2 regions of the Herbaspirillum sp. NPDC101396 genome follow, and region 2 is predicted to be linked to the other one. Evidence: predicted binding sites of a transcription regulator. Region 2 holds the regulator's gene; the other holds the start of a gene.
What was found. The regulator FliA, encoded in region 2, starts transcription of late flagellar genes. The targets are predictions, from matches to a motif close to CTAAAGTTTNNNNNNNNNNNGCCGNTA.

Region 1 (11,796 bases), on a different contig from region 2:
AAAGCGTCGACGTGCTGACTCGTCAACGCCATTTCATGCTGGCGGATGCGGTCTAGCAGCGACTCCAGCACGTGGGTCACTTCGGTAATGTCGTTCAGGCCGAATGTGGCCGAACCGCCTTTGATGGAATGCGCGGCGCGGAAGATCGCGTTCAGATCTTCGTCGTCGGGATCCGACACATTAACGGCCAGCAGGAGCTTTTCCATTTCGGCGAGGCCTTCCTCCGCCTCGTCGAAAAACACCTGGAAAAACTGGCTCATATCAATGGTCATGATTGGGCTCCGTCATGGATGCTGTAGGTCTGTCTTTTATCGTTGATTATTGACACTAGCCAATGACTTTTTTAACTACTTCGGTCAGACGCTGCGGATCGAACGGCTTCACCAGCCAGCCATTGGCGCCGGCAGCCTTGCCCTTTGCCTTCATTTCGTCGCTGAACTCGGTGGTCAGCATCAAAATAGGCACGCGCTGATAACTCGTCAGCCCACGCAGGGAACGGATCAGGGTCAGACCATCCATGCGCGGCATGTTCTGATCGGTCAGCACCAGGTCGAAAGTCTGCAACTTCGCCTTGTCCAGCGCATCTTGCCCGTCCACCGCTTCGGTGACTTGATAGCCGGCTGCTTTCAGGCTGAACACCACCATCTGGCGCAATGACCCCGAGTCGTCTACCGCAAGAATTGTTTTAGACATCATTACTCCCTGTTCTTCATTTGCGGCTGTGAGTTGTTCAAACTCATTATGCCGCATCCATTATCAAAAAATTACTATCGTGCGACTGATTCAGTCCATCTTCAGATCACCGAAGAGCCTCGCCGAATCTGCATATTGAGGCGGCTTCGCTTAAAACAATTCGATGTCGCCGCTTTCCATCCGCGTTTGCCGGACGGTTTTCCACAAACCGTTTTCAAGCGCGGTCAGGCGCTCTTCCATCGACTCCACCGTGTTCTTGAGCAGGACCTCGAGCATCTCCACCGATTGCGCGGAATCGGGAGTAATTTCAAAACTGTTCGCACTGAGCACACCCAGCGCATCGCGCAAGCCGATGACGCGGCGGACAATACGCTCCAGCAACTGGCTGGTCATGTCCTGGAACTGCAAGCCCGTCACGGCAGCATTGACGTGCACCGTAATGTCATCCTGCATGACCTTGAGGCGAGCAATATCCTCGGCGGACAATGTGCCGTTGCCGGCCATGACCACTTCAAGTTCCTTTTGCTGCGCGAGGACAGCGGTGTGCAACTCCATGAAGCTGGATCCCAGCTTCTCGATCGCTTCGCCGAGCAGGATGTTGGTCTGGACCAGATCCGTCTCGACTTCAGTCAGTTGCCTGCTTCCACCGCTAGCCGTATCGAGCAGCAAGCGCTTAAGCTCCTGCAGCATTTTGGGTGTCGACATTCGAAGCCCTCCTTTTCAATTGGGCCGGGTGTTTAAAATCCAGTTAATTCTTGGCCGGTTCGCTCAGACCGTCTTTTACTTCAGCTTCCGACGACACATCCAGTGAAGATGATCCACCATTCTGCACCAGCTCTTCCGCCTTCTTGTTCATCACGATGATACTGATGCGGCGATTGATCGGGTTGAAAGGATCTTCCTTGTCCAGCAGCACGGCGGACGACAGGCCCACCACGCGCAATACTTTCGATTCATCCATGCCGCCGGAAATCAATTCGCGACGCGACGCATTGGCGCGATCGGCGGACAACTCCCAATTACTGTAACCCTTTTCACCGCTCGAATACGGAGTGGCGTCCGTGTGTCCGGACAGGCTGATCTTGTTCGGCACGTCGTTGAGCGTCTTGCCGATCTCGCGCAGGATTTCACGCGTATAGGGCTGCAACTGGGCGCTGGCCAGCGCAAACATCGGGCGGTTCTTTTCGTCCACGATCTGAATGCGCAAGCCTTCGGATGTGATATCGATCAGCAGTTGATTCTTGAATTGCTTCAAGGTCGGGCTGCTGTCGATGGCGGTCTCGATGCGTTTTTTCAACTCATCCAGACGGGCGCGTTCGGCCTTCTCCAACTCGGCCTGGGCGGCGCGCACGCTGCGCTTGTTGGTGACATCGTTTTCACCCTTGCGCAACTGCCCTTCCTGACGGGTCAAATCCTTGCCGCCGCCGGGCAGCACGGTATTTGCGTCGCCGCTGCCGGAGCCGCCGGCCATCGCCACTTTGAGGGGAGTCTTGAAATATTCCGCGATACCATTGAGATCGCCCTTGGCGGTCGATCCCAACAGCCACATCAGCAGGAAGAACGCCATCATCGCCGTCACGAAGTCGGCGTAGGCGATCTTCCAGGCGCCGCCGTGATGTCCGCCGCCGCCCTTCTTGATGCGTTTTACAATAATGGGACGTAGCCCTTCGTCGGCCATGCCTTACTCCTGCTGATGACTGGTCATATCGGGTTACTTGCTTTTTGCCTGTTTGACGTGTTCTTCCAGTTCCAGGAAGGACGGACGTTCCGTCGAGAACAGGACCTTGCGACCGAATTCGATCGACAGGGCAGGTGCGTAACCGTTCAGGCTGGCGAGCAGAGTGACTTTGACGCATTGATAGATCTTGGTCGACTCGTGCAGCTTTTGCTCCAGCAAGCTCGACAGCGGCCCCACAAAACCGTACGCCAACAGAATACCGAGGAAGGTACCGACCAGCGCATGCGCGATCAGCATACCCAGTTCGGACGGCGGGATACCCACCGATTCCATCGTATGCACCACGCCCATCACCGCCGCAACAATACCGAACGCCGGCATGCCGTCGCCGAGCTTGGCGATGCAATGCACCGGAATTTCGCCTTCGTGGTGATGGGTTTCAATTTCGTTGTCCATCAGGTTTTCGATCTGGAACGCATCCATATTCCCCGACACCATGAGGCGCAGGTAATCGGTCATGAACTCGATCAAGTGATGGTCGGCCAGAACACCGGGATATTTGCTGAAAATCGGGCTAGACTCAGGTTCCTCGATGTCGCCTTCGATCGACATCAAGCCTTCCTTGCGCGACTTGGTCAGGATTTCAAACAGCAGCGACATCAGCTCCATATACAGAGCCTTGGTATAGGTCGAGCCTTTGAAAACAGTCGGCAATGCCTTTATCGTGGCCTTGATGGCCTTGTTGTTGTTACCGACAAGGAAAGCGCCCCCCGCTGCTCCGCCGATCATCAGCAACTCGATTGGCTGAAACAACGCCCCGAGATGCCCCCCTGCCATTGCAAATCCGCCGAAGACGGACGCCATGACGATTACATATCCAATTATGACTAACAAGTGCCTACTCCCGTCCCAGTGGCGTTCAGTGTTTTTTACCTGCAGTCAGGTTACATGCAATCCCATCAACCAAACGATGGAATACATGACCGAAAGCGGGCTTTCATTTTCAATTACGACACCAAAGATAAAAACTTGATAACGTGCGGAGAATGTAACACAGCTCTTTTTTGTTTCACATACGCCAACCATACAAAGCCGGCCCATTTTCTTTCGGATGCACGACGATATCCGGTTGCACGCCCTCAATCACGAATTCATAGCTCAGCAACAGCGTTCCCGGACGCATTTCAGCCCGCGCCTTTTGCCACAAGGCCGTCATCGCCGCCGGCGACAGATAAGCGAAAATCGCATCGTAGTCGCGAAAATCCAGGCGCGTATAGTCGCCGCGCACGAACGCGCCGCGGCTACGAGTAAGCAAGGCGCGTACCTGACTCACCAACCATGGTAACGGCGCCAGCTCGATACCGATGAAACGACTATCGCTACGCAATCTTGACAGATAGAGTACGGCGCCGCCCAGTCCGCTGCCGATATCGATCACGCGCAGAGGCTTGTCGGCCGGCAGCAAAGCCGCCACCGCATCCCAGGTTGACTGCCCGGACGGATAGAACGGCACCTGGCTGCGAAAGGTCGACCAGAACAGCAGCAATAGAAAGAGGAATACCGCGAGGAACAGCGCCGGCGGCAAATGGAAGGAATTCACCAGCACGGCGGCCGGCGGAAAGAAAAACAGGATCGGAGCCCACCAGGACGCCATGCGGCGCAGATAAGCAATACCGGCGGCCAGAGCGCCATGCAGAAAAGCAAAAGGAACGGGAGAGATGGCAACGTCGAACAGCAGTTCGACGGCCTGTCCGGCCAACAATGCCAGAACCAATGCAGCACAAAGAATGAACAACGCTTGTATTGCAGGTGCCTGCAGAACGGGTCTGCGCTGCCCCAATGTCATCTCGGCCTCCAAGCCTGCATCAAAAGCCGATTATTGTAACGCGACAGTATTCAGATTTATTCGTATCAGGCGATGGCGGCTACCAACGACGCTTCAAGCGCTGCCGCTGCTGCTGCAGCGATGGCCGGGGCGGCAATCGCGTCCTTGGCCTTCTTGGTTTTACCGGCGCGGGATGGCATGTGGCACAAGCCGCACAGGTAATCCTGATGCAGATCCAGGCGATGCACAACAAAATGACCGCGGCATTTGCTGCACGGCGTGGTCATCAGCATCTTGCTTTCGAAAAAGCGCACCAGCGTCCAGGCACGTGTCAGCGACAGGACGGACTCGTCGCCGTCGGCCACTTGGCCGGCCTGCTCGAGATACAGCTTGTAGGCCTTCATCACGGCTTCAATGCCGGAAATCTTGGCGTACTCGACCAGGTATTTATGAATATTGATGAACAGCGAGGAATGAATGTTCGGCTGCCAGGTGATAAACCAGTCTGTGGAGAACGGCAGCATGCCCTTCGGCGGCGAGACACCCTTCAGTTCCTTGTAGAGCTTGAGCAGACGCTCGCGCGACAACGAGGTTTCGGACTCCAGCAATTGAAGACGCGCCCCCAGATTGATCAACTCTATGGCCAATTGAATCTCTTGCGATTCAGTAATCACGCTTTTCTTAGCCATGAACACACCCCCGATATTTTTTAATTACAACTAAACTTCTTTGCCAACCTGACCGACGCTTAACGTCGAATCGTTCTCCCGGGTTGACCGAGTCAACCCAAACATACCACGGAGGATGATTACAGCGTCAGGAAATTTGTTCGACCGGCTGACAAGCCATCAGAATCGCTGCGTGCGATTGGGCCAGACCCTTGTCTTTGTTGTAATTGGTCAGCATGCCGAGGATTGCACCATCGTCGAAGCGGAATCGCGTCAACATCATGTTGGTGCCGGCAAGTTTCAAAATTTGTGCGTTGCTCAGACCTTGAATCATGTCTGCTATTTCGTCGCTGATACCAAGACGAAATATGGCGGTAGCCTTGTCGGATCGGATCATTTGCTGAGCCAACATCAAATAACTCAGATTTGCGTCACGAATTTCAGCCATCATGTCATTGGTATTCATTTAACCCCCAGCTCAAAATCAATTTACACCCGGTTACTTTTTCTTACCGGTAAGGCTGATTCTGAGGGGGTGTTGAAAGGCAGGAAATTAGTGGATGTCGGTATTTTTCGTCGGTTCCGACCTAAGAGACACATAGGATTTTGTCTTACAAAAACACCGCAAAGTTTCTACAAAATTCAAGATTTTTTTCCAAAACCCGCAGCCACATTGGGTTTAAAGCACAATAAAAATTTCATTTTTTAAAAAATTTCCACGAGGAAATCAAGAGGGAAATTGAATTTTTATCAATATTTTCTACTATTCAAAATCATCCTGCTTTCCTACTTTGTTGTCGCCAAACGACTACGAAAAACCGAAATAACTTCAATTTTCAGACTTTGCAACAAGAACCGTCGAGAAAACTCCTTAACTTTTACAAATACTTACCTTCAAAAAGAAATTCGGCGGCTTTGATATCAGGGCGACAAAAACCTACTTGGCAGCATGTATTGCGTCCAAGCTTTGCGCGATGTCGGCGATCAAATCTTCCGCCGACTCCAGTCCGATATTGAAGCGGACCAGCCCGCCCTTCTCCGTCCAGGTCTGGCGCATGGTCTGCATGCGATAGGGTACGCACAGACTGTGAGCGCCGCCCCAACTGAAGCCGATCTTGAACAGTCTCAGCCCGTCAACGAAACGGTCGATTTGTGCCTCGGTGAATCGCTCATCAAAAATCACCGAAAACAAGCCGCCTGCACCGGTGAAATCACGCTGCCAGATTTCATGCCCTGGGCAGCCCGGCAATGCCGGATGCAAGACCTTGATAATCTCGGGCCGCTGCTGGAGCCATGCGGCCACATTGCGCGCGGCGCCGTCGTGCGCATTGAAACGCAATCGCATCGAGGGCAAGCTGCGCAGCACCATATAGACATCGTCCATGCCCACGCCGAAACCCAGCCGCATATGCGCCAGTTCCATCTTGTGGTTGATCTCGTCGTCGCGCGTGATCACCGCGCCCATGAGGACGTCCGAACCTCCGGATTGATATTTGGTCAACGCCTGCATGACGACGTCAACACCATGATCGAAAGCACGAAACGCCAGGCCGGCCGACCAGGTATTGTCCATCGCCACTGGCACACCGCGAGCATGCGCTGCCCCGCAAATGGCCGGCACGTCGGACACTTCCATGGATACCGATCCCGGCGCTTCGGTCCAGATCAGGCGGGTGTTGTCCTGGATCAACCCGGCGATGCCGGCGCCGATCAGGGGATCGTAAAACCGTGCCGTAATGCCGAAGTCACGCTCCAGCCAGACCACCTGATCGCGGTTCGGGCCATAGACGTTATCAGGCAACAGCACGTCGTCGCCGCTCTTGAGCAAGGCGAAGTTAACCAGGGCAATTGCGGCAAGACCGCTGGGAACGACGCGACAATGACGACCGCCTTCGATCTCGGCGAGACGCGCTTCCAGTGTGAACGTGGTCGGTGTGCCGTGCAGCCCGTAGGTGTAGCCGCTTTTCTCTTTCCAGTTGCGCGCCCGCATCGCTGCGACATTGGGAAACAGCACGGTGGACGCGTGGTTGATGGCCACCGGCAATGCGCCAAAATTGTCCGGCGCGGTGTACTCGCTGTGAATCAGGCTGGTCTGAGGGGTGTATTTTTCTGCCACGAATAACCTCGAATGAATTCTTGTTGGAGAGACGCCGCGCCGCCAGGAATCATCCTGCTCGTGCCCCAGGCGTTCAGGGTGCGCCGACCTTCAGGGAAAACGGTTTGGTGACGGAGCCGTCGAGCGTGGACCAGGTCCCGCTGAGCAGACCGTTCTTGAAGCTGCCCTCCCACTGGCCGGACACGTCCTTGCCGTTATGGGACTCTTCCATCATCAGGTCGTTCTGATCGACTTCACCGGCCAACAGTATCTGCGCACCTTGGCCAAAAACAAAATAATTACCTTCCAAGCCGTCTTCATCCGCCTTCGGTTTCATGCTGAGCTGGATCCGGTCACCACCGAGTGTGCCGCGCAACACTACCGGCTTGCTCAACATGTCCTGCAGGCTACCTGGCGCCGCAGCAGTTGACGCTACTGGCGCCGTTGCCGTGGTTGCAGCTGCACCGGCTACAACTTGCTGTGCCTGAATGCAAACGGTGACACCGGACAACGCAAACACCAGCAGCAACCTTGAAACGCCTGCCATCATTGCGCCGCCGCCCACAAATCGTGTGCATCGGCAGCGGTGACAACGACATCGACGAACTCACCCACCACAAGCTTTTTATGCGGCTCGAACGGTGGTTTGACATAGACCACGCCGTCGATTTCAGGCGCATCGGCAGAGGAGCGTCCGATGCCGCCGCTGCGATCCACCTCGTCAATCAGTACGCGCAAGGTCTTTCCGACTTTCGCTTGAAGACGCTTTTTGGAAATCTCTTCCTGCAGTTGCATGACGCGCCCCCGGCGTTCTTCACGAACTTCTTCCGGCACCGGGTTGTCGAGCAGATTCGCGGTCGCGCCTTCCACAGGGGAATAGGCAAAGCAACCCAGACGGTCGATTTCGGCTTCCTTGAGGAAGTCGAGCAGGTATTCAAATTCGGCTTCGGTTTCACCGGGGAAACCGGCGATGAAGGTCGAGCGGATGGTCAGGTCCGGGCACATCTTGCGCCAGGCCTGGATGCGTTCGATATTCTTCTCACCGCTGGCCGGACGCTTCATGCGCTTGAGGACGTCGGGATGGGCGTGCTGCAGAGGCACGTCCAGGTATGGCAACACATGGCCCTGCGCCATGAACGGGATGATCTGGTCAACGTGCGGGTACGGATAGACGTAATGCAAGCGTACCCAAGCGCCGTAGCGGCTGGCCAGTTCGCCGAGCGCTTCGACCAGTTGCGTCATGTGGGTCTTGACCGGCTTGCCGTTCCAGAATCCCGTGCGGAATTTGACGTCGACGCCATAAGCGCTGGTGTCCTGCGAAATGACCAGCAACTCCTTGACGCCGGCGTTGAACAGGTTCTCGGCTTCCAGCATGATGTCCGCAATCGGGCGGGACACCAGGTCGCCGCGCATTGAAGGGATAATGCAGAAGCTGCAGCGATGATTGCAACCTTCGGAAATCTTCAGGTAAGCAAAATGCTTGGGCGTGAGCTTCACGCCTTGCGCCGGCACCAGGTCCAGGAAGGGAGCATGCGGCTTGGGCAAATGCTTGTGAACCGCCTGCATGACTTCGCCGACGGCGTGCGGGCCGGTGACTTCGAGTACCTTGGGATGGATTTTCTGGATCAGGTCGTCGCCGTCGCCGTCTTTTTTGGCGCCGAGACAGCCGGTGACGATGACTCTGCCGTTTTCACTCAGCGCCTCACCGATCGCATCCAACGACTCTTGCACGGCGGCGTCGATGAAGCCGCAGGTATTGACGATGACCAGATCGGCGCCGTCATAGGACTTGGCGGTATCGTAGCCTTCTGCGCGCAACTGCGTGAGGATTTGTTCGGAGTCCACCAGTGCCTTGGGGCAGCCGAGTGAAACGAAGCCGACCTTGGGGGCTACCTGGGGTACGACGGGAGAAGCATTGGACATGACGGATGGACTAAAAAGGTAAAAAAACGGAGTTCAGGACGAAGCCGCTATTGTACCCTTTGGCAGGCGGGGCGGCCGTAAAACGGCACACCCGCCTTGACAGAATGACTACTTCTTGGTTGGATCAGTCGGAACGAACGGGAAAGTCCCGAACATGTTCTTGGTCTGGCTCTGCATCTGCTCCTGCATCTGGACGAACAGGCTCTTGCTCTGTTCGATGTAGTTGCTCATCATGCCTTGCATCATCGGCCCCTGCACATTCATGAACTGCGCCCACATTTCCGGGCTGAACGGCTTGCCTTCATAGAAACCCTTGGAGTTTTCCGTCAGCTTGTTCTGAATGTCAATAAACGCCTGGATGTTTTTTTCCAGGTAGGAGCCCATCATGCCCTGCATGGCATGACCGTAGTAGCGAATGATCTGCGACAGCGCCGCACTGGAGAACATCGGCGCACCATGCGACTCTTCTTCCAGGATGATTTGCAGCAGAATGCTGCGCGTCAGATCGTCGCCGTTCTTGGCGTCGACGACAGCGAATTCCTCGTCGTCGAGGACCAGCTGCTTCACGTCGGTCAACGTAATGTAAGAACTTGTTTGTGTATCGTACAGGCGGCGATTTGGATATTTTTTAATTAAACGCTCGCCTGATTTTTTTGCACTTGTCATCTGAAATTCCAGTCTGTTTTCAGCTATATAAGCGGACCTGTATTTTTAGATTGAAGTCGGTCCGCTGGCGTAACGCATTATAGGCGGGAAACCACGCTTGCATACAAGTACGCAGTTTCCCGTAAATACGCGTCGAAAAACCGGAAATGCATCCCGATTCCCCGACCGATGTTTAACCCATGTGCAAGCCGCCGTTCAGCGAAAAGTCGGACCCGGTGGCGTAACCACCTTCATTCGAAGCAATCCAGGCGATGATGGAGGCGATTTCTTCCGGCTCCGCCAGACGCTTGACCGGGATGCCGGCAACGATTTTCTCCAGCACTTCGGGACGAATCGCACGCACCATGTCGGTGCCGACATAGCCGGGCGACACGGTGTTGACCGTCACGCCCTTGGTGGCGACTTCCTGCGCCAGCGCCATGGTAAAACCATGAATGCCGGCCTTCGCTGTCGAATAATTGGTCTGGCCGAACTGGCCCTTCTGACCGTTGACGGACGAAATATTGATGATGCGTCCCCAGCCGCGGTCCACCATGCCCTCGATGACCTGCTTGGTCACGTTGAACAGGGAATTCAGATTGGTGTCGATGACGGCGTCCCAGTCGGACTTGCTCATCTTGCGGAACTGACCATCGCGGGTGATGCCCGCATTGTTGACCAACACGTCGACCTCGCCGATTTCCGCCCTGACTTTGTCAAACGCTGCCTTGGTCGATTCCCAGTCGGCGACGTTGCCTTCGGACGCATGGACGTCGAATCCCTGCTCGCGCATGGAAGCCAGCCATTTGTCTTTACGGGCAGAATTGGGGCCGCAACCGGCGACTACCGTGTAGCCGTCTTTGGCCAGACGCGCGCAAATTGGGGTACCGATGCCCCCCATGCCGCCGGTCACATATGCGATACGTTTTACCATGGTCCTGCCTCCTATTTGTGTCGGGTGGATAAGTTCCGGGGATGACGATGACTGCTATTCCACGTTGCCGTGCATGCAGACATCTTTATGAAACCGCATCCCGTTCTTGCTTCTTGTTGCTTGCTGCCTCTTGTTGCTTGCTGCTTTGAATTGCTTGCTGCTTTACTGCATGTTGATCTCCGCGGATCCTATTCGGCCCTGACTTTGACGTACCTGCCCGGCGCCGGTTCAATCGCTTTGTATTTCGTATTGCCCGCCTTCTTCGGCGCGGCAACCTGCTTGCCGGCATGCGTGGAAAGGAAGTCCGACCATTCCGTCCACCAGCTGCCGGGATGTTCCACTGCGCCGGCAAACCATGCTTCGGGATCAGTCCCGATCTTGTCGTTGGTCCAGTAGCTGCGTTTCTTTTTCGCCGGCGGGTTGATCACGCCTGCGATGTGTCCTGAAGCCCCCAGCACGAAACGATTGTTTGCCGGCTTTTTGGCGTTGAGGATCGCGGTCGACGCATAGGCCGACGCCCATGGCACGATGTGGTCCTCGCGCGAAGCGTAAATGAACGCAGGCATGCTGAGCTTGTATAGATCGATCTTTTCACCGGCGATGGTCAGCTTGCCCGGTTCCTTGAGCGCGTTTTCCAGATACATGTGGCGCAGGTAATAGCAGAACATCGGCCCCGGCAAATTGGTGCTGTCGGCATTCCAGTACAGCAAATCGAATGCCTGCGGCGTTTCGCCCTTGAGATAGTTTGATTCGACGTAGTTCCACAGCAGATCGTTCGGGCGCAGACTCGAAAACGCCGAGGCGAAATCGCGCCCCGCCATCAATCCGCTCTTGCCGATCATCTGCTCGCGCATGCCGATCTGGACGTCGTCGATATACACATCGATCGCGCCGGTGTCGAGGAAATTCAGGAACGCCGTCAGCAGCGTCAGACTGGCCACCGGTTCTTCGCCACGCGCGGCGAGCACCGCCAGCGCGCACGACAGGATGGTGCCGCCGACGCAAAAACCCAGCGCGTTGATCTTGTCTTGCCCGGAAATCTCCTGCGCAACATGAATCGCGCTCACCACTGCGTCGTCGACGTATTGATCCCAGGTCGCGGTCTCCATTGAGGCATCGGCATTGCGCCAGGAAACCAGGAAGACCGTATTACCCTGCTCCACCGCATAGCGCACCAGCGAGTTCTGCGGCTGCAAATCGAGAATGTAAAACTTGTTGATGCAAGGAGGCACGATCAGCAACGGACGCGCATGCACCGTTTTGGTCAGCGGCGCGTATTGGATGAGCTGAAACAATTCGTTCTCGAACACCACAGAACCTGCTGTGGTGGCGACA
Region 2 (11,796 bases):
ACCGATAATCTGACCGTCTTTGCCGATCGAGAAGCTCGACAGCACGCCTGGCGCCTTGCCGTTCTGGTCTTGCGCGACGGGAGTGAACGCCTGGCCGGTCTGGGTGGTGCCGGTGTAATCGACAGCAACCGCGGCAGGGAATGTCGCGCCCGGTTTGACGAAAGGACCATTCAATGTCGCTGCAGCAAATGTGCCGGCAGTCGCACCGCCGACCAATACGCCGGAAGTATTGAAAGACAGCGTCGTCAGCGGTGTTGCCACTGCAGCTGCCGGCGCGGGATACAGCTTGCCGTCAATGGTCGCATACACATCCCAGTCTGTATTGGGAGGCGTTGCTGCTGTGGTCTTTTTCACGTAGTACGTTTGAACGTTATAGCTATTGCCCAAACTGTCATACATGGTGACGCCGGTCGTACTGCTGTAGCTGGCCGCATTTGTCGGACTGAAAGGCACGACGGTTGAGTCAATAGCCGGCAGACGTGAATCAAGATTCAGTTTGGTAGAAATCTTGGTTGTCGCAGTAGCAGGAATATTCGATGTATCGATCTTCAGAGGAACAGGATCACCACCAACGACACTTCCCAGCCAGCCGGTCAGGTACGCGCCCTTTTCGCTCGGATTGATGATGTAGCCATCCTTGTCCAGCTGGAACTGACCATTGCGGCCGTACATCGGCGACTGGTCAGTCAGGCTGCCCTGCATGCGGAAGAAGCCGTCGCCGTTGATGGCGATGTCCAGCGGATTGTTGGTAGTGGTGACGTTACCCTGAGTGAACGCTTGCTGCACGTTCGCGACCGCGACGCCGATGCCGACCGGCGAGTTGCCGGAACGGTTCATCGAGTTGGCGTACATGTCGGCGAACTGCGCCTGTGCCGATTTGAAACCCACTGTGCTGGCGTTGGCAACGTTATTGCCGATCACGTCGAGGCTCTTCGATGCCCCTGCCAGACCGCTCAGGCCTTGTTGAAAACTCATTTGATTCTCCTTGTGCTGGAAGCCGTCAGTGGATTAGAGGATTTGGATAACGTCGGTCGGCTTGATGGTGCCGATATTCGATACATTCAGCTTGACGCCGTCGGCACCGGTGCTGACGCTGGCGACCGTACCGAAGGACAGCGCAGTAGCATCCACGGCGGTGCCGGCGCTGGTCGCTGCAACGGTGAAGGTGTACTGACCATCGGGAGCCTTTGTGCCGGCGTCGTTGGTGCCGTCCCAGATGACAGGCACGGTACCGACAGCTTGGCTGCCCAGATCCATCTGACGCACGACGGCGCCGGTGGTCGCGTCACGGATGGTGACCTGAATGCTGTCGGCGTTGGCGCCGAGCTGCACGCCGAAGACGGCCTTCTGAGTGGTAGTCTCGGTGCCGTCGGCTGCCTTGGTCGTATCCGAAGTCAGAGTCAGGTTGTTGCCCGCGGCCAGCACGCTGTGGCCGATCATGTTGGCTGCTTGCAGCGACTGCGCCGAACCCAGATTGGACATGAGCGAAGCCAGCGTAGTGTTCAGCTGGCTGATGCCCGACACGGTCGACAGTTGCGCCAGCTGCGTGGTCAGCTGCGAGTTGTCCATCGGATTGGTCGGATCCTGGTTCTGCATCTGCACGGTCAGCAGCTTCAGGAAGCGATTCTGAATCGCTTCCGGGCTGTTGTCGTTCAGGCTCGAAGTATTGGAGGTCGAAGTCGACGTGCCATTCATTGACGACAGCAGATCGTTGGAGACAGTAGTCATGATTTAAGATCTTCCTTATTGACCGATGGTGAGGGTTTTCATCAACATATTCTTGGCGGTATTCATCGTCTCGACGTTGGTCTGATACGAGCGCGATGCGGAGATCATGTTGACCATCTCCTCTACCGGATTGACGTTGGGCATGGCGACGTAGCCGTTGGTGTCGGCCATCGGATGCTTGGGATCGTAGATCAGCTTGGGCGGCGCCTGGTCTTCGACGACCTGGCTGACCTGCACGCCGCTGTTTTCGATGCTGCCGAACGGGACCGCCTTGAACACCACTTGCTTGGCCTTATACGGCTTGCCGTCCGGACCGGTTGCGCTGTCGGCGTTGGCGATGTTGCTGGCGACCGTATTGAGGCGCTGTGATTGCGCACTCATGGCGGAACCGGCGACGTTGAAAATATTGGAAAGAGACATGATGATCAGCCTGGTTGGATGGCAGCGAGCAGACCTTTGATCTGCGCATTGACGGCGGTGATGCCTGCTTCATAGCGCACCCCGTTGTCGGTAAACTGGTTGCGTTCGACGTCCATGTCGACGGTATTGCCGTCCACACTGCTCTGGGTTTCCTTGCGATACAGCAGCGGCGAGCCGCCGATGCCGCTGTCGCCCGTCGCCTTGCCGGCGATGTGGGCCGACGACGTGCGCGCCAGTTCGACCGGAGGCACCGTGCTGGACTTGCCCGCCATGGCGCCCTGCAGCGTTTTGGCGAAGTCGATGTCGCGCGCCTTGTAATTCGGCGTATCCGCGTTGGCGATATTCGACGCCAGCAATTGCTGACGCTGGGCGCGCAAATTCAGCGCCGTTTCATTGAATCGCAGATAATCATCCAGTTTTGCAGCCATCTAATCCTCCTGACGTACCCTTCATAAAGTACGTTTTACGCCGATAATGGGATTTACACACCATTGGATCATAAGGCTCCCCCTCAAACTCTAATGCCCGAGAAAGAGAGAAAACTATGCCTTGTTCGACCTTTTGACAGAATCGGCCGCCAGTACTATTGCTGACAGGATGGCCCTGCTTCCGATCACACGGGTTGAAAAGTTGTTGTCATGAAATTATTGTCAAAAGCGCTATTGTCGTTGCTGTTGTTGCTGCCCGCATTCGGGCTGCCCGCACTGGCGCAAACCGCCGAACAGAACACGCCGCCGCGCCAGGATCTGGGCGCTCTGCAAAAAATTGCCGAACAGTTCATGAAAGTGCAGACGACCGGCCTGTCCGGCACCGTCAATATCGCCGTCGAACCGGTCGACAATCGCCTCAACCTCGCCGCCTGCACGTCGCCGCAAGCTTTCATGCCCAACGGCGGCCGCCTGTGGGGCCGCACCACTATCGGCATCAAGTGCATTGCGCCGTCGCCCTGGACGGTTTACGTGCGCGCCACCGTGCAGGTCATTGCCGAATATATCGTCACCGCAGCGCCGCTGGCGCAAGGCCAGGTCATCGGTCCGAACGACATCACCAAGATGAAGGGCGACCTGTCGAATTTGCCCAACGGCATCATTACCGATGCCGCCCAGGCCGTCGGCCGCACCGCGAACATTTCGCTGGCGCTGGGCGCCCCGATTCGCCAGGATGCACTACGCAGCAACCGCGTGGTGCAGCAAGGCCAGGCAGTACGCGTGGTGTCCATCGGTCCCGGCTTCCAGATCTCCACCGAAGCGCGCGCCTTGACCAACGGCAGCGAGGGCCAGATGGTGCAAGCCAAAACGGCTGCAGGCCAGGTTGTGAGCGGGATTGCGAAGGCCGGCGGCATCCTCGAAATCAATTACTGACAAGAAACATTCTGACGGGTGATAAAAGAATTAAAGTTTGCGGAAAAATGGCCGATAATCTAGGCAACAGGCGGGTCACAGAACCCTAACCCATTAAGGATGATGCCGTGAACGTTAATGACGCCCTCAAAACAGGCAAAGGCTTACCGGAAATCGCGCAACCCCAGGCGCGCCCCGCGAACAGCAATGCCGGTACCACCGCAGCAAAGACAGGCAGCGACAGTTCCACCGCGGCCAATGTCCAGCTGTCCTCTCAATATCAAGCGCTGGGCGTGAAGGCCACCAATGCCGGCGGTACTTTCGATGCAAAGAAAGTTGCTGAAATCAAGGCTGCCATCGCCAATGGCACCTTCCAGGTTGATCCCGAGAAAGTCGCCAACGGCTTGCTCGACACAGTCAAAGATCTGATCGGTTCACGCAAGGCTTAATGCAATGACAAGTAATTCGCTCCTGCCGTCCCATACACTCGCCGATGAAAAGCTGGTTACGTCGCGCTTGGTGGCGGCGTTGCAGCAAGAGCAGGATTTGCTCAGCGGCAACGGCGATGCGGACAAGATTCCCGACATCATCAACGAGAAGGCCAATATCGTTGCCAACATGGCAGCATTGGCCGATCAGCGCCACAAGGCGCTGGCTGCACTGGGCTTCCTCGCCGGCGAAAACGGCATGCAGACCTGGATCGAACAACACGGCTCTGCCGGCGACAAACAAGTGTGGGGAGAACTGTTTGCGCTGGCGCAATCCGCGCGCGAACTGAATCGCCTCAACGGCTTGCTGATCGGCAAGCAAATGGCAATCAACCAGAACGCCATGAACATCCTGCAAGGCAAGAGCAACGGCTCCTTCTATGGCCCGGATGGCCAATCGAGCCTGCGTAGCTCGGGCCGACCGCTTGGCATCGGCTGATTTTTTCGCCCTCCGGAATTTAAAAAGCCCGTTCTTGCGAACGGGCTTTTTGCTTTATGGCCCAGGCTTGGGCTGAGCGGGCGGAACGAGCTTGCCACCCTCTTCCGCAAACGGCACTTCGGTCGCCTGCTCCGCCAATCGCGACAGGATCATCACATCGACACGGCGATTGCGCAGCCGCCCCTCGGGCGTATCGTTGGAAGCCACAGACTGATTCGATCCATGCCCCACCGCCGTCAGGCGCAGGTCTGCGATGCCCTGGTTGTTGAACAGCCGCGCCACCGTACTGGCACGGACCGCCGACAACTCCCAGTTGGAAGGAAAGACGCTGGTGTTGATCTGCGTATTGTCGGTATGCCCCTCGATCTGGATAGCGTGATCGTCGTTTTTCAGCACCCGGGCAATGGCGATCAGGGTTTCTTCCGACTCCTTGCTCACCTTCGCATCGCCGGGCGCGAACAGGACGTTGGCATTGATCTCCACGTTGACGCCCACGCTGGTTTGCGTCACGCGCACCTTGCCCTCCTGCACCAGCGGCGCCAGCACCTGCATGATGTCGCGCGCCATGTCGGTCATGCGCTCTTTTTCGCGGCGCAGCGCCTCGCTGTTGCGCGGCTTTTGCAGGGTAATTTTAGGGGCAACAGATTGCTGGGCGCCTTGGCCTCCCGCCTGGACAACGATGGGCGCGGTCGAGACTGGCTCCTTGCCGAAGGCGTTGATCAGCGAGTCGGCAAGGATCTTGTACTTGCCTTCGTTGACTTGGGAAATGGCATACATGACCACGAAAAACGCGAACAGCAGCGTAATGAAGTCGGCATACGAAACCAGCCAGCGCTCGTGGTTCTCATGCTCTTCTTCATGTTTTTTGCGCGCCATGATGTGCGTTGTGCGTCAGTAGGTCATGCGGTGGTGAAATAGGATTCGGCGCGCTCCTGGATCACGCGCGGATTGTCGCCGCTGGCGATGCCGAACAGACTGTCGGCGACCATGTCACGCCGGTTCACTTCCATGGCCAGCAATTCCTTGAGCTTGTTGGCCACCGGCAGGAAGAACAGGTTGGCCAGGCCGACACCGTAAATCGTCGCCACGAAAGCCACGGCGATGCCGCCACCCAGCTTGGCGGGGTCGGATAGATTTTCCATCACGTGGATCAGGCCGAGCACCGCGCCGAGGATGCCGATCGTCGGCGAATAGCCGCCGGCGGCTTCCCATATCTTGAGCGCCTGGCGCTGGCGGGTTTCGTAAGCAGTGGTATCGACCTCGAGGATCTCGAGCAACTTGGCCGGTGTGATGCCGTCGATCAGCAGGCGCAGGCCCTTCTTGACGAAGGGGTCGCTGCTGTCGTTCATGTGCTCTTCAAGATGCAGCAGACCTTCACGCCGCGAGATGCCGCTCCAGACCGTGATGTTATCGATCAGTTTGCGGTGGTTGTGAACCGGGGGAGAAAATACCCAGGACAGCAATTTGACGCCATGGACGAAATTGTCGAGCCTGGTTTGCAGCAGAACGGCGCCTACGGTGCCGGCAAAGACGATCAGGAAAGCGGTCGGCTGCAGGATAGAACCGGGATGACCGCCTTCAAGCAGCAAGCCAAGGAGGATGCATCCCAACGCCAGCAGTATCCCTCCTATGCTACTCCAGTCCACGCCTGCTCCCTCAAAGTCGAGCGCATGCGGGCGATGGCCTGGCTGTGCAGCTGGCAAACCCGCGACTCGGACACGCCCATGACGGCGCCGATTTCCTTCAAGTTCATTTCCTGCTCATAGTACAGGCCCATGAGGATTTTTTCACGCTCGGGCAGGGCCTTGATCGAATCGATGACGGCGTCGCGGAAACCGCCGTTGATCAGGTTCTGCAACGGGTCGTCGGTGTCCCGGGTCTGGTAGCGATCGAGGAAATGCTCGTGGCCGCCGTCGGCGTCGTGGAAGTCTTCGTAATAGATCAACTGATGGCCGCCGCATTCGGTCAGCATATCCTGGTACTCCACGAGGCTCATCTTGAGCTGCGTGGCGACCTCGGTTTCCTGCGGCGGACGGCCGAGCTGCTGCAGCAGGACATGGATGGCCTCTTCGATCTTGCGCGTATTCTGGCGGATGCTGCGCGGCAGCCAGTCGCTGCTGCGCAATTCATCCAGCATGGCGCCGCGGATACGCTGCACGGCGTAGGTTTCGAACTGCGCGCCGTGCGTTTCTTCATAGCGATTGACGGCATCAAGCAGACCGATCATGCCTGCCTGAATCAAGTCGTCGACTTCCACGCTGGGTGGAAGCTTTGCCTTCATCTGATGCGCCAGCTTTTTGACAAGCGCCGCATGCAGCTCCAGCAAATCGTTCTTGGTCGTCTTTCCTTTGACGTTATACATAGAACTCATCTCGTCAATAATGGTGAGTACGAACGATCATGCAATGCCAGGCGCGTCATACTCCGAGACTTGCACCATCGGTCGCCATACCGTACGTGCCCTTGGTGAGATTGGATAACGAAAACTGATCCGCCAGGCGTTTGAACGCAAGCGTAGCGCCGGCCAACGGGAATGCTTCCAGTACGGTGCGCCCCTGCCCGGATGCACGACGGATGTGTTCGTCTGCCGGGATCGAGCCCATGAAATGCAATTGCGCCGCCAGGTAGCGATTGGCCGCCTGCGCCATGTTGGCGTAGACCATCTGCGCTTCCGCGTCCGAACCACCGCTCACGAGCAGATTGAAAGGACGGCGACCGAGCTTGTCGCTGAGGCCCTTGAGCAAGACGTACGCGGCCTTGATCGAGGTCGGACTGGTCGACATATGCACCACGATTTCGCCCATTTCCATGGCCGGGACCGGCAGCAACTCCTCGTCATTCAATTCGCCGTTGATGAGCGTAATGTCGGATTCTTCGGTCAGTCCGTCGAAAATCTGCGCCAGCCGCGAGGCTTGCGGATGGGTAGAGGCCGATACGTTCTTGCGCGACAGGCGCGCCAGTGCAAAACCTTCCGGCACCATGCGCACCGCTTCATCCAGATGCCGCTCCTGACGAGCGACGTCGAGCAGTGTCGCCACGGCAACACCGCCAAAACGCGACAAGATCACTGAGGGCGTCATGCAAGCGTCGACCAACAATGCGTTGTGGTCGGCGGCGGCAAGAGAGGCTGCCAGATTGATCAGCATCGCGCCTTTTTCGTCGTCGGGAAGAACCGAGAAGAAAGTAAACACGCGCGGCGTCGGACGCTCCAGCATCCGTCGCAGTCCTTCCGCTTGATCAACGTCATAGCTAGCCAAGGATCACCTCCCGCAGGCTTTTGTCATTCATGGCCGTGGCCGTCGGTCCGACCACAACCGGCAACTCGGCGTCCTGGAATTCGAACGGCGCAGTTTCACGTTTCAGTTTAAAGGCGCGGTCGGCCAGATACAACCTGTTGGCAACATGCAAATCTTCCGGCACGCGCTGACCGTTCGCCACGTAATACAGATTCAGTTTTTGACGGATGACAACATCGAGCACGTTGCCGATGGTTGCCGCTTCGTCGAGCTTGGTAATAATGCAACCCGCCAGGCCGTCGCCGGAATACGCGCTCACGACTTCATTGAGCGTGCCGCCGGTCGCCGTTGCATTGAGGCACAACAGGCGTTTGATGTCAGTGCCTGCGCCCGACAGCATGGCAGCCTGTTCAGCCACCATCTGGTCGCGCTGGCCCATGCCGGCGGTATCGATTAGGACAGTATGTTTGCCGCGCAGTTCGTCGAGTGCGATACGCAAATCGGATTCATCTTTGACCGAGTGCACCATCACCCCGAGGATCTTGCCGTAAATGCGCAGTTGCTCGTAGCCGCCGATACGGTAGCCGTCGGTGGTGATCAGCGCCAGCTTGCCCGGACCGTGGCGCATCACGCAACGCGCCGCCAGTTTCGCGGTCGTGGTCGTTTTGCCAACACCGGTCGGACCGACCAGCGCGTAGACGCCGCCTTCTTCCAGCAATTCGTTTTCGTTGGCCATGGTCATCAGATTCTTGGCCAGCACCGACTTGACCCAGAACATGGCGTCTTGCGATTTCGGGCTTTGCGGCAGGTTCTCGGTGATCAGGCGCGACAGGCTGGCGCTGAAACCGGCGGCCAGCATTTCACGCATGATCGCGGCCTTGGCCGGCTCACGCTTTTGCGTGCCGCCCCAGGAAATTTCCGCCAGCTGGGTTTCCAGCACGCCGCGCATGGAGCGGATTTCACTCATGACGTCGGACAGGATTTCGTCGTAGTCCTTGCCGTCGAATTCAGCCATCACGCCAGCCTGCTGCGGACGCGCTGCAGCTGCAGCGGCCACTGCTGCCTTCGGGCCGGCAGCGACTTGCGCCGGTGTCAGCGCTTGCGCCTGCTGTTCCTTGGCGCTGGCGCGCGCGGCATTGCGGGTACGCCAAACGCGGGCGTCGGCCTGTGCCGTATTGTGTTCGACCGGCATGGATGCGCCAGGCCCCTGCGGTTGCGGTTCGGCGCGCGTGCGCGGCACGGCGGCCTGCAGCGACTGCTGCGGTGCCGGCTGGGCAGGCGGTCGGCGTACGGCCGGACGCGGCATGGCGTCCTTGGACATGGCCGGCACCACCAGCGACGACATGTCTTCGTTGGCCATGGCCAGGATCTCGACACCGTCGTCGATATTCCGGTTGGAGAGAATGACGGCGTCAGGACCCAGCGCTTCGCGCACTTGGCGCCATGCGTCTCGCGACGAACCTGCTATAAATTTTTTGACGTTCATGCTTGCCCTCCAACTAGGCTGGTAACTTTAATCGTTTTCGAATCAGGAACTTCAGCGTGTGAAAGCACCCGGAGTTGTGGCATTGCGCGTCGCAAGAAGCGCGCCAGCAATGCTCGCAAAGGACCCGGGACCAACAATACCGGGGTTAAACCCAACTGCTCTTGATGACGTGCTGCGTTTTCTGTTTGCGTAATCAGTGTATCGGCGAGGCCCGGCTCGATGCCGCCGCCTTCCGGTCCGCTTGCCTGCATCGCCTGCATCAGCAGACGTTCCAATTTGTTGTCCAGCGTCATGACCGACAGCTCGCTCTCGGTCGGGAAAATCTGCTGCACGATCGCGCGACCCAGGGCGATGCGCACGATGGCGGTCAGTTCGTTCGGTTCCTGCACGCGCGGTGCATGCTCGGCCAGGGTTTCGATAATAGTCCGCATATCGCGGATATGCACGCCTTCGATGAGCAGGTTTTGCAACACTTTTTGCACGGTGCCCAGTGGCAACGCCTTCGGCACCAGATCTTCGACCAGCTTCGGCGCATCCTTGCCGATGTGATCGAGCAACTGCTGCACTTCCTGGCGCCCCAGCAATTCCGCAGCGTGGATGGTGATCAAATGGTTCAGGTGCGTCGCGATGACGGTGCCGGTATCGACCACGGTATAGCCCATGGTCTGCGCCATTTCGCGCATGTTGCTTTCGATCCAGACCGCCGGCAGGCCGAACGCCGGATCGGTGGTCATGAGACCCGGCAACGGGCCGGTGACCATGCCTGGATTGATCGCCAGGAACTGACCGAAAGTCGCCTCGCCCTTGCCGATTTCCACGCCCTTCAAGGCGATGCGATAAGCCGACGGCTTGAGTTCGAGATTGTCGCGGATATGCACCGGCGGCGACAGGAAACCGACTTCCTGCGCGAATTTCTTGCGGATGCCCTTGATCCGGCGCAGCAGTTCGCCGCCCTGCCCCTTGTCCACCAGCGGGATCAGGCGGTAACCAACTTCCAGCCCGAGCGTATCGACCGGCAGGATGTCCTGCCAGGTGGCCTCTTCGATTTCCTGCGGCGTCGTGACCGGCGCCGGCAATTCGGCAATCGCTCCCGCCTCCTGCTTGCGCTTGTTCACCGAGTAACCCGCAGCCGCCAGCAAGGCAGCGATGATGATGAAGGCGACGTGCGGCATGCCGGGGATCAGGCCCATGCCGCCGATGATGATGGCGGTCAGGTACAGGACTTCGGCTTTGGCGAACAACTGGTTGATCAGCTGGCCGCCGACGTCCTGGTCGTTGGCCACACGCGAGACCACCACACCGGCGGCGGTCGAGATGATCAGCGAAGGAATCTGTGCGACCAGGCCGTCACCGATGGCCAGCAGCGTGTAGTTCTTCAACGCCATGTCGAAGGCCAGGTCATGCTGGATCATACCGACCACGAGACCGCCGACGATGTTGACCACGGTCACGATGATGCCGGCCACGGCGTCGCCGCGCACATACTTGCTGGCACCGTCCATGGCGCCATAGAACTCGGCTTCCTGCGCCACTTCCTTGCGGCGGGCGCGCGCTTCCGGCTCGCCGATCATGCCGGCGTTGAGGTCGGCGTCGATCGCCATCTGTTTGCCGGGCATCGCGTCGAGGGTAAAACGTGCCCCCACTTCGGCGATACGGCCGGCGCCCTTGGTGACGACGGTGAAGTTGATGATCGTCAGAATGATGAAGACGACGATACCGACGGTGTAGTTGCCGCCGATCAGGAAGTGGCCGAAAGCCTCAATCACTTTACCCGCAGCGTCGGGACCGGTGTGGCCTTCGGTCAGCACCACGCGGGTGGAGGCGACGTTGAGCGACAGGCGCAGCATCGTGCTCACCAGCAGCACGGCCGGGAACGCCACGAAGTCGAGCGGCTTGACGGTGTACAACGCGGTCAGCAGCACGATCACGGACAGCGAAATATTGAAGCTGAACAGGATATCGAGCGCAAACGCCGGCAGCGGCAGCACCATCATCGCCAGCATCATGACGATCAGGATCGGCGCTGCGAGCGCCTTGGTATGCTTGACCGGCACCCAGGCCGGCAGTTTCATGCTGTTGATGTTCATTGCGCAGCCTTAGCTTGTGCGGCAGCCATGGCGGCCTTGCGTTTGTACAGTGGGTCGTCCAGCTCCTTCGGCACCTCAAGGTCGCTCGGCTCGTCCGGACGGACGCCGCCATTGCTGTTGTACGTGCGCAGCTGGAAGATATAAGCGAGGACTTCGGCGACCGCGGTGTAGAGCGACTCCGGGATCTCATCGCCGATTTCGGTGTGATAGTGCAATGCGCGCGCCAGCGGCGGCGCTTCGAGGATCGGCACGTTGTTTTCTGCAGCGATCTTGCGGATGTTGGCCGCCACCGCTTCGGTGCCCTTGGCCACCACCTGCGGCGCCGACATGCCGCCTTCGCTGTACTTCAGCGCCACGGCAAAGTGGGTCGGGTTGGTCACCACTACGTCCGCAGTCGGCACTGCCGACATCATGCGGCGGCGCGCGGCGGCGCGTTGCAGAGCGCGGATCTTGCCCTTGATCAACGGATCACCGTCGGACTCCTTGTGTTCCTGTTTGACTTCCTGGCGCGTCATCTTGAGTTTGCGGGTGTAATTCCACAGTTGATACGGCACGTCGATGGCGGCAATCGC

Region 1: a site for FliA is predicted at 3,379-3,405, ahead of motA (flagellar motor stator protein MotA). Genes of this name have one in related genera too.

The regions. Positions count from the first base shown of each region.
Region 1 is NZ_JBIWNT010000001.1:18,480-30,275, reverse strand. Features, by position in the region: gene cheA (chemotaxis protein CheA) at 1-272, opposite strand, end outside; gene ACIROY_RS00165 (response regulator) at 328-693, opposite strand; gene ACIROY_RS00160 (chemotaxis protein) at 844-1,398, opposite strand; gene motB (flagellar motor protein MotB) at 1,442-2,371, opposite strand; gene motA (flagellar motor stator protein MotA) at 2,405-3,265, opposite strand; gene ACIROY_RS00145 (class I SAM-dependent methyltransferase) at 3,441-4,217, opposite strand; gene flhC (flagellar transcriptional regulator FlhC) at 4,283-4,885, opposite strand; gene flhD (flagellar transcriptional regulator FlhD) at 5,013-5,330, opposite strand; gene ACIROY_RS00130 (cystathionine beta-lyase) at 5,802-6,980, opposite strand; gene ACIROY_RS00125 (hypothetical protein) at 7,054-7,509, opposite strand; gene rimO (30S ribosomal protein S12 methylthiotransferase RimO) at 7,506-8,882, opposite strand; gene phaR (polyhydroxyalkanoate synthesis repressor PhaR) at 8,991-9,548, opposite strand; gene ACIROY_RS00110 (3-ketoacyl-ACP reductase) at 9,721-10,461, opposite strand; gene ACIROY_RS00105 (PHA/PHB synthase family protein) at 10,650-11,796, opposite strand, start outside.
Region 2 is NZ_JBIWNT010000007.1:67,601-79,396, forward strand. Features, by position in the region: gene flgE (flagellar hook protein FlgE) at 1-975, opposite strand, end outside; gene ACIROY_RS22285 (flagellar hook assembly protein FlgD) at 1,009-1,728, opposite strand; gene flgC (flagellar basal body rod protein FlgC) at 1,744-2,148, opposite strand; gene flgB (flagellar basal body rod protein FlgB) at 2,154-2,576, opposite strand; gene flgA (flagellar basal body P-ring formation chaperone FlgA) at 2,787-3,509, shown strand; gene flgM (flagellar biosynthesis anti-sigma factor FlgM) at 3,617-3,937, shown strand; gene ACIROY_RS22310 (flagella synthesis protein FlgN) at 3,942-4,415, shown strand; gene motD (flagellar motor protein MotD) at 4,470-5,291, opposite strand; gene ACIROY_RS22320 (flagellar motor protein) at 5,315-6,061, opposite strand; gene ACIROY_RS22325 (RNA polymerase sigma factor FliA) at 6,043-6,777, opposite strand; gene ACIROY_RS22330 (MinD/ParA family protein) at 6,833-7,630, opposite strand; gene flhF (flagellar biosynthesis protein FlhF) at 7,665-9,137, opposite strand; gene flhA (flagellar biosynthesis protein FlhA) at 9,134-11,224, opposite strand; gene flhB (flagellar biosynthesis protein FlhB) at 11,221-11,796, opposite strand, start outside.